DNA from 2 places in the Pedomonas mirosovicensis genome. Region 1 is predicted to be linked to the other one. Evidence: predicted binding sites of a transcription regulator. Region 1 holds the regulator's gene; the other holds the start of a gene.
The links. The regulator LexA, encoded in region 1, represses DNA repair genes until DNA is damaged. The targets are predictions, from matches to a motif close to GTTCCNCNCTTGTTCT.
Positions count from the first base shown of each region.

Region 2: the regulator LexA is predicted to act here: its motif matches at 1,592-1,607, upstream of recA (recombinase RecA).

Region 1 is NZ_JAKFIA010000001.1:1,879,478-1,883,899, forward strand. It holds gene trpC (indole-3-glycerol phosphate synthase TrpC) at 1-441, shown strand, start outside; gene moaC (cyclic pyranopterin monophosphate synthase MoaC) at 446-928, shown strand; gene L0C21_RS08975 (molybdopterin molybdotransferase MoeA) at 930-2,132, shown strand; gene lexA (transcriptional repressor LexA) at 2,188-2,910, shown strand; gene L0C21_RS08985 (ComEC/Rec2 family competence protein) at 3,251-4,422, opposite strand, start outside.
Region 2 is NZ_JAKFIA010000001.1:1,558,739-1,563,160, forward strand. It holds gene L0C21_RS07530 (hybrid sensor histidine kinase/response regulator) at 1-1,514, shown strand, start outside; gene recA (recombinase RecA) at 1,659-2,723, shown strand; gene alaS (alanine--tRNA ligase) at 3,306-4,422, shown strand, end outside.

The DNA of each region.
Region 1 (4,422 bases):
AAGGACTTCATGATCGACCCCTACCAGGTGGTCGAAGCCCGCGCCATCGGGGCGGATTGCATCCTGCTCATCATCGCCGGGCTTGAGGACAGCCAGGCCGCCGAGCTGGAGGCCGCCGCCGAAAGCCTCGGCATGGATGTGCTCGTCGAGGTGCACAGCGCCGAGGAGCTGGAGCGGGCCACCCGTCTCAACTCCCGCCTGCTCGGCATCAACAACCGCAATCTCAAGACCATGAGCGTGGACATCAACACCACGATCGAGCTGGCGAGCCTTTTGCCCCAGGGCTATCTGGTGGTCGGCGAAAGCGGTCTTCGCACCAAGGCGGACCTGGACCTGCTGGCCGCCCGCAGTGTCACCACCTTTCTCGTGGGCGAATCCCTCATGGCCCAGCCGGACGTGACGGCGGCCACCCGCTCCCTCCTCGGCCTGGCGGCGGAGTAACCTTATGGCGGGCGGGCTCAGCCATATCGGCGCGGGCGGGGAGGCCCACATGGTCGATGTCTCGGCCAAGGCCGCGACCGAGCGGCGGGCCCTGGCCACCGGGCGCATTCTCATGTCTCCGCAAGCCTTTGCCGCCGTTCGGGACAACGCCATCGCCAAGGGCGACGTGCTATCGGTTGCCCGTGTCGCCGGCATCATGGCGGCCAAGCGCACGTCAGACCTCATTCCGCTGTGTCATCCCCTGCCCATTCAGAAGATTTCGGTCGATTTCGCGTTGGAAGAGCAGGACTTCGCCATTTCCGTCATGGCCATGGTGAAAACCACTGGCCAGACAGGCGTTGAGATGGAAGCGCTGACAGCGGCAAGCATCGCCCTTCTCACCGTCTACGACATGGCCAAGGCGGTGGATAAGGCGATGCGGATTGAAGGCGTCCGCCTGCTGGAAAAGACGGGCGGCAAATCGGGTACCTTTAAAGCGGAGGCGTAACATGCTGAGCGTGGCGGAGGCGCAGGCACGGGTTCTGGCAGCCGCTGGCGCGCGCCGGCGCGAAACCGTGCCTCTTCACGAGGCTCACGGCTGCTATCTGGCGGAGGATGTCACTGCCCTGCTCTCCCAGCCGCCGTTCAACGCCTCGGCGATGGATGGCTACGCCGTCCGCTTCGAGGATATCGCCCCTGGCATGACCATGCCGGTCATCGGCGAGGCCCTTGCGGGCAAGGCGTTCGATGGCGTGTGGGAAGAAGGCGTCGCCATCCGCATTCTCACCGGCGCGCCCATGCCGGAAGGCACGGATACGGTCATCCTTCAGGAAGACGTGGCCTATGAGGACGGCGCAATCCGCATCATGGAGGAAGGCCCCGGCTTTGCCGGACGCCACGTCCGCAAGGCGGGGCAGGATTTCGCCCTTGGTGCCCTGCTGCTCAAGGCCGGTAGCCGGCTGAACGCCCGCGCCATTGCGCTGATGGCCGCCAGCGGCCATGGCATGGCCGAGGTCTACGCCCGCCCGCGCATCGCCATTCTGGCCACCGGCGACGAATTGGTGCCGCCCGGCGCGCAGCCCGGCCCGGACCAGATCATCAACTCCAACGGCGTCATGCTGTCGGCTCTTGCCCGCGCGGCAGGGGCCGAAGTCGCCGATCTCGGCATCCTGCCCGATCGTCATGATGTCATCCGCGACGCCATCGCGGACGTGAAGGACGTGGACATTCTCGTCACCGTCGGCGGCGCGTCGGTGGGCGATCACGACTACGTGCAGGCGGCGCTCGTCGATGCCGGCGCCACCATCGATTTCTGGAAAATCGCCATGCGCCCCGGCAAGCCGATGATGCTGGGCACGCTGGGCGATGCGGTCGCCATCGGCCTGCCGGGCAATCCGGTTTCGGCCTATGTGTGCGCCCAGCTGTTCCTGTTGCCGCTGGTGCGCCACCTCATGGGCGCCTCCAATCCATTCCCTGCGCCGCTCCAGGGCCGTCTGACGATGGACATGCCCGCCAACGGCCCGCGCGCCAATTACCAGCGCGCCCACGTCGCCGCCGGGCCGGACGGCTGGGAGGTTACCCCCTTCCCGGTGCAGGACAGCGCCATGCTCTCCCGCCTTGAGGAGGCCAATGCGCTCGCCATCCGCCCGGCCGAGGCTCCGGCCGCGGAAAAAGGGTCGAATATCGCGTTTCTGCCCCTCAACAATGATTGACGCCTTTGTGGAACTTTCATAGAACGTTCATAGTCTGTTCCACAAGGACTTGGGCATGCTCACCCGCAAGCAACACGATCTGCTGATTTTCATTCATCAGCGCCTCGAGGCGACCGGCATCTCGCCGTCGTTCGAGGAAATGAAGGAAGCGCTGGGCCTCAAATCGAAGTCCGGCGTGCATCGGCTCATCAACGCTTTGGTGGAGCGCAACTTCATCCGCCGCCTGCCCAACCGGGCCCGCGCGCTGGAGGTGCTGCGCCTGCCTGATGCGGCTGCGCCCTCCCGCGGTGTCAAGCCGCAGCTGGCCAGCGATCGGGATGCCGCCATCGCTGCCGCCGACAACGTGGTGCGTGGCACCTTCGGCAAGCCGAAGGCCCCGGCTGTAGCCACCACGGCATCCTTCGTGGAGATTCCGCTGCATGGCCGCGTCGCCGCCGGTCAGCCCATCGAGGCGCTGGAGAGCGATCGCCAACTGGCCGTACCGCCGGCGCTGCTTGGCCCCGGCCAGCACTTCGCGCTGGAGGTCTCGGGCGACTCCATGGTGGAGGCGGGCATTCTGGATGGCGACTACGCCATCATCCGCAAGGCCGACCATGCGCTGGACGGCGACATCATCGTTGCCCTGGTGGACGATGAGGAAGCGACGCTGAAGCGCCTGCGCCGCAAGGAAGGCAAGGTCCGGCTGGAGCCAGCCAACGCTGCCTACAAGACGCAGGTTTACGAACCCAAGCGCGTCCGCATCCAGGGCAAGCTCGTCGGCCTGATGCGCCGATATTGAGTTGGCCGGTCCTGCGCTGGCCGGTACTGGATTAATTGTGGAATTTTGATTTTGCGGGAGGGGCCCCGTGTGCAGAGGCGCACAAGCAATAAGGCCCCTCCTTCACCTCCCTTACATTATCGGGCCCTTCGTTATCAGGCTGCGCCCTGCATGAGCGCAAAGCCGTCTAGGGTCTCCGCGTCGACACAACCGTTCGACCGGGCGCGCCCCATTTAAATCCCCAGCATTCGTCAATCCCCAGCCTTCACGCCACCGCCTGACCGGGTGCGTCCCCAAAAACGAAGGGGGGTCGCAGGGGGACAAGTCCCCTGCAATGAAAATCAACACCCCTTAAACCCGCTCAACGCCCGGCGGCGGCCCACGGGTGGCGGCCGCGCTGCGTTTCAGCTCCCTGCACGTCAAGCCGGCCGCCATCGAGAAAGCGCAGCGTTGTGGCCCCCAGCCGCTCCCGCGCCGGGGCGTCCAGCTTCAGCCGTTTCGGCGCGCACCAGCCCGGCAAGCGGCGCGGCGCGATCACGATGTCATTGTCCGCGCACAGGCGCCGCAGCGCCGGGGCCTCAAACCAATCCTTCAGCCACACGACCGACCACCAGCGTCCGGCCTGCCACAGCGCCACCCGGCATACCCCCTCGCCGCAGTCCTGAACCAGCCCCGGCGTTGCCGCCATATCGGCCAATGGCAGCATGGCGGTCGTATCCAGTCCGCTCTCCTCCAGCCACATCTCGCGGGCGAACGCGCCGCGCCGTAGGGTGGAGAACGCCATGCGCCCATCCTCCAGCCGCACCGCCATCATGCCGCCATCCTGGCTCACGAACAGGTCCGGGCGCGGCGTCATTGCGGCAAGCGCCACGCCGGCCAGCATGGGCAGCAGACCGCCGAGCCGCAGCCTCGTGCGCCACAGGCACAGCCAGACAAGGCCGAACATCATCAGCCCGAAGGCCGGATTGCTCGGCGTATGCCAGCGCACCACCGCGCCTTCCCAGCTTGAAACCTCCCGCGCCAGCGCGATGACGAGATCGAGCCCCACCCGGACCACCTCTGTCACCCAGTCGATCCCGCCCACGCTCTCCGCCAGCACCGCCGCCATCAGCCCCGGCATGATGACGAGGCTGGTGAGCGGTATGGCGATGAAGTTGGCAACGACGCCATAGACGCCGGTCTGGTTGAAGTGATGGATGGCGATGGGCGCAAGCATGGCCTCGGCCACAAGGCTGCTGAGGATCAGCCCCGCGCCCCAGCGGAGAAGCCGCCGCGCCCGCCCATCCCCCTCCTGCCGCCGCAGCCACCGCTCGGCGAAGCGGGATTGGTAGAGTGCCACCAGCCCGGTCACTGCCGCGAAGGACAGCTGGAAGCTGGGGCTCAGCAGCGCCTCCGGCCGGAACAGGAGGATGAGCCCTGCCCCCGTCGCCACCATCCGCAGGCTGATCGCCTGCCGCCCGAGCAGGAGGCCCGCGAGCACGATCAGCGTCGCGATGCAACTCCTCACCGTTGGCACGCTGCTTCCGGCGATGA
Region 2 (4,422 bases), 320 kb from region 1:
TCGACAGCCTGCCGTTCGGTTTCGCCACGGTCGACCGGGACAGCCGCTTTCGCTACATCAACCGCGCCTTCACGCACGCGGTCGGCATCAAGCCGGAGGCAACGCCGCTCTATCCGGTCGATCTGGTGCACGAGGAAGACGCCAGCATGGTCGCCGAGGTGGTGCGGAGCGTCGCCAGCGGCCGCCTGCCGAACCGGGATCTGCAGGTCCGCCTGCGCGGCGGGCGGGCCGATCCGGTGCGGCTCAGCATCGCCCACATCGGCATCGGCGACGCGGCGGCCGTGATCGCGCTGCGCGACGACGCCGAGCAGCGGCGCCTGCAGCAGCAGATCACCCAGGCCACCAAGATGCAGGCGGTGGGCCAGCTGGCCGGCGGCATCGCCCATGACTTCAACAACATCCTCACCGCCATCATCGGCTATTGTGACCTGATGCTGCTGCGTCACGCGCCGGGCGACGCGGACTTCGGGGATCTCAACCAGATCCGCCAGAACGCCAACCGCGCCGCCAATCTGGTGCGCCAGCTGCTGGCCTTCTCGCGCCAGCAGACGCTGAGGCCGCAAATCCTGCAGGTGTCTGACGTGCTGGCCGAACTCTCCAACCTCTTGAAGCGGCTGATGGGCGAGACCATCACCCTCAACATGATCCACGGCCGCAACCTGGGGCCGGTCAGGGCCGACCCCGGCCAGCTGGAGCAGGTGATCGTCAACCTGGCGGTGAATGCCCGCGACGCCATGGGCGGCTCGGGCGAGCTGACCATCCGCACCTACCAGGTGGCGCCGGAGGAGGTGAAGAAGCTGGGCTACCAGATCATGCCGCCGGCGGACTATGTGGTGATTGCCGTCACCGACACCGGCCACGGCATCCCCAAGGAGCACCTGGGCAAAATCTTCGAGCCGTTCTTCACCACCAAGGAGGTGGGCAAGGGCACGGGGCTGGGGCTGTCCACCGTCTATGGTATCGTCAAGCAGACGGGCGGCTTCATCTTCGCCGATTCCGAGGTGGGGCGGGGCACCACCTTCACCATCTACCTGCCGGTCTACATCGCCGCGCCCGAGGAGCAGGCGGTGGAGGAAGCCAAGGCGGCGGAGGCGGTGTCCGACACCTGGGGGCATGGCACCGTGCTGCTGGTGGAAGACGAGGCCATGGTGCGCGCCGTCGCCAAGCGGGCGCTGGAGCGCAAGGGTTACAACGTGCTCACCGCCAACAACGGCGAGGAGGCGCTAGAGGTGATGGAGGGATTGGACCAGCCGGTCGACCTTCTTATATCCGACGTGGTGATGCCGAGCATGGACGGGCCGACCCTGGTGCGCCATGCCCGCGAGCGCCACCCGGACCTCAGGATCATCTTCATCTCCGGCTATGCGGAGGAGCAGCTGCGCCGCTCCATCGACGTGCCGGACGTGGCCTTCCTGCCCAAGCCGTTCTCGGTGCAGGAACTGGCCGAGGCGGTGCGGGAGGCCATCGGCCGCAAGCCGGCGCAGAACGAATCAAGTGGCGGGATTACTGCCTGAATCCAGGCAGGAACGCGTTCCAAATGTATGAATTAATGCCAATGGAATCAAAGGCTTGTCTGCCAAGCTTGCATATGAGAACAAAACAGGTACAAAGCCTGCGTTGCGTTCGACGCTCTGTGCCTCTATGCGGGAGAAAAGAAAATGTCTGCATCTCTTCGGGTGATCGAGAAAGACTCTATGGATAAATCGCGCGCACTGGAAGCCGCACTGGCACAGATCGACCGGGCATTCGGCAAGGGTTCGGTGATGAAGCTGGGCCAGCGCAGCTCGGGAGTCGAGATCGAGACCATCTCGACCGGCTCGCTCGGCCTGGACATGGCGCTGGGTATCGGCGGCCTGCCCCGCGGGCGCATTATCGAAATCTACGGCCCTGAATCCTCGGGTAAGACGACCCTGGCGCTGCATGCCATCGCCGAGGCGCAAAAGGCGGGCGGCACCGCGGCGTTCATCGACGCCGAGCACGCGCTCGATCCCGTCTATGCCCGTAAGCTGCACGTGAACATCGACGAGCTGCTGATCTCGCAGCCGGACACCGGCGAGCAGGCGCTTGAAATTGCCGATACGCTGGTGCGCTCGGGCGCGATCGACATTCTGGTCGTTGACTCGGTGGCGGCGCTGACGCCACGCGCCGAACTGGAAGGCGAGATGGGCGACAGCCACGTCGGCCTGCAGGCCCGCCTGATGAGCCAGGCGCTGCGGAAGCTCACGGGCTCCATCTCCAAGTCCAAGTGCACGGTGATCTTCATCAACCAGGTGCGTATGAAGATCGGCGTGATGTACGGCAGCCCGGAGACCACCACCGGCGGTAACGCGCTCAAGTTCTATGCCTCCGTGCGTCTGGACATCCGCCGCACCGGCCAGATCAAGGAGCGCGACGAGATCGTCGGCAACCAGACCAAGGTGAAGGTGGTCAAGAACAAGCTGGCTCCGCCGTTCAAGCAGGTCGAGTTCGACATCATGTACGGCGAGGGCGTCTCCAAGATGGGCGAAATCCTCGACCTCGGCGTGAAGGCCGGCGTCGTGGAGAAGTCGGGCGCCTGGTTCTCCTACGACAGCCAGCGCATCGGCCAGGGCCGCGAGAATGCCAAGCGGTTCCTGCTGGAGAACCCGGACATGGCCAACACCATCGAGGCGGCCATCCGGCGTAACGCCGGCCTCGTTGCCGAGGCGCTGATGACCTCGCCGAGCGAGGAAGACGACATCTAAGCCGTCGTTGCGTGTCAGGGTTCAGGGAGAACCCGTGATCCTGCTGGACAGGTAAGCTGGACAGCTAAACAGTGGCCGGGCGTTTCCGTGTGACAAGCAGGGGGACGCCCGGCCATTGTGCGTTCTGGGGCTGGAGATCTACCCCCCTTCGTTTTGGGGCGCAGCCGGTCAGACTGAAGGAGGCGCCGGAAGCGCGGCCCTGCCTTTCCAGCTCCAGTGGGCTCCTGCGCTGTTCACGCGCACGGCCCGACAAGCGTCAGGGAGCGGGAGGAACAAGCCCCTCCTATCTGTTTGGATGCACGCCTCCGCGTGTGGGGGGCAAGCCCCTCGCAAAAAGATACGGGGAGCACAGAACCGGAAAGGAAAACCGGGGCAGAGGGCGCGGCAAAGGGCGGCAAAGGGCATCCTTCGTGCGTATCCCTCTTTTCACCAGAGCGCATAAAGCTTAAGTCAGGCGCGAATTGATCGCGGTGTCCGGGCGGGAATCCGTCTTCGGGCCGCTGAGACAGGACAGGAGGCTCGGCCCTTTCTTCCCCCCCTTGCGGGAGGCCAGGGCCGAAAGATTAGAAAAGAGGCTTAGGCGTGGCCAGTTCCAACGAAATCCGCTCATCCTTCCTCGACTTCTTTCGCCGCGAAGGCCACGAGGTGGTGCCGAGCAGCCCGCTCGTGCCGCGGAACGACCCGACGTTGATGTTCACCAACGCAGGCATGGTGCCGTTCAAGAACGTGTTCACCGGGCTGGAGACGCGCCCCTACAAGACGGCAACGTCCTCGCAGAAGTGCGTGCGTGCCGGCGGCAAGCACAATGACCTGGACAATGTGGGCTACACCGCTCGCCACCACACCTTCTTCGAGATGCTGGGCAATTTCTCGTTCGGCGACTACTTCAAGGAGCGCGCCATCGATTGCGCCTGGCGGCTCATCACCAAGGAGTGGGGCATCTCCAGGGATCGGCTGCTGGTGACGGTCTACCACACGGACGACGAGGCGTTCGACCTGTGGAAGAAGATCGCCGGCTTCTCGGATGACCGCATCATCCGCATCCCGACCAAGGACAACTTCTGGTCCATGGGCGACACCGGCCCGTGCGGCCCGTGCTCGGAAATCTTCTACGATCACGGCGAGCACATCTACGGCGGACCTCCGGGTTCGCCGGAAGAGGACGGCGACCGCTGGACCGAGATCTGGAACCTGGTGTTCATGCAATACGAGCAGGTGGATGCGGAAACCCGCCTCAACCTGCCGCACCCGTCCATCGACACCGGCATGGGGTTGGAGCGCATCGCAGCCGTGCTCCAGGGCAAGCACGACAACTATGACACCGATACGCTGCGCGCGCTGATCCTGGCCTCGGCCGACGCCACCGGCACCGATCCGGACGGCGCGGGCAAGGTCTCGCACCGCGTGATCGCCGACCACCTGCGGGCGGTCAGCTTCCTCATTGCGGATGGCGTGCTGCCCTCCAACGATGGCCGCGGCTATGTGCTGCGCCGCATCATGCGCCGCGCCATGCGTCACGCGCACCTGCTGGGCGCGAAGGAGCCCCTGATGCACCGGCTGGTGCCGGCGCTGACCCAGCAGATGGGGACGGCCTACCCGGAGCTGATCCGCGCCGACGCGCTGATCCGCGAAACGCTGAAGCTGGAGGAAACCCGCTTCCGCCAGACGCTGGACAAGGGCCTGAGGCTCCTGGACGAGG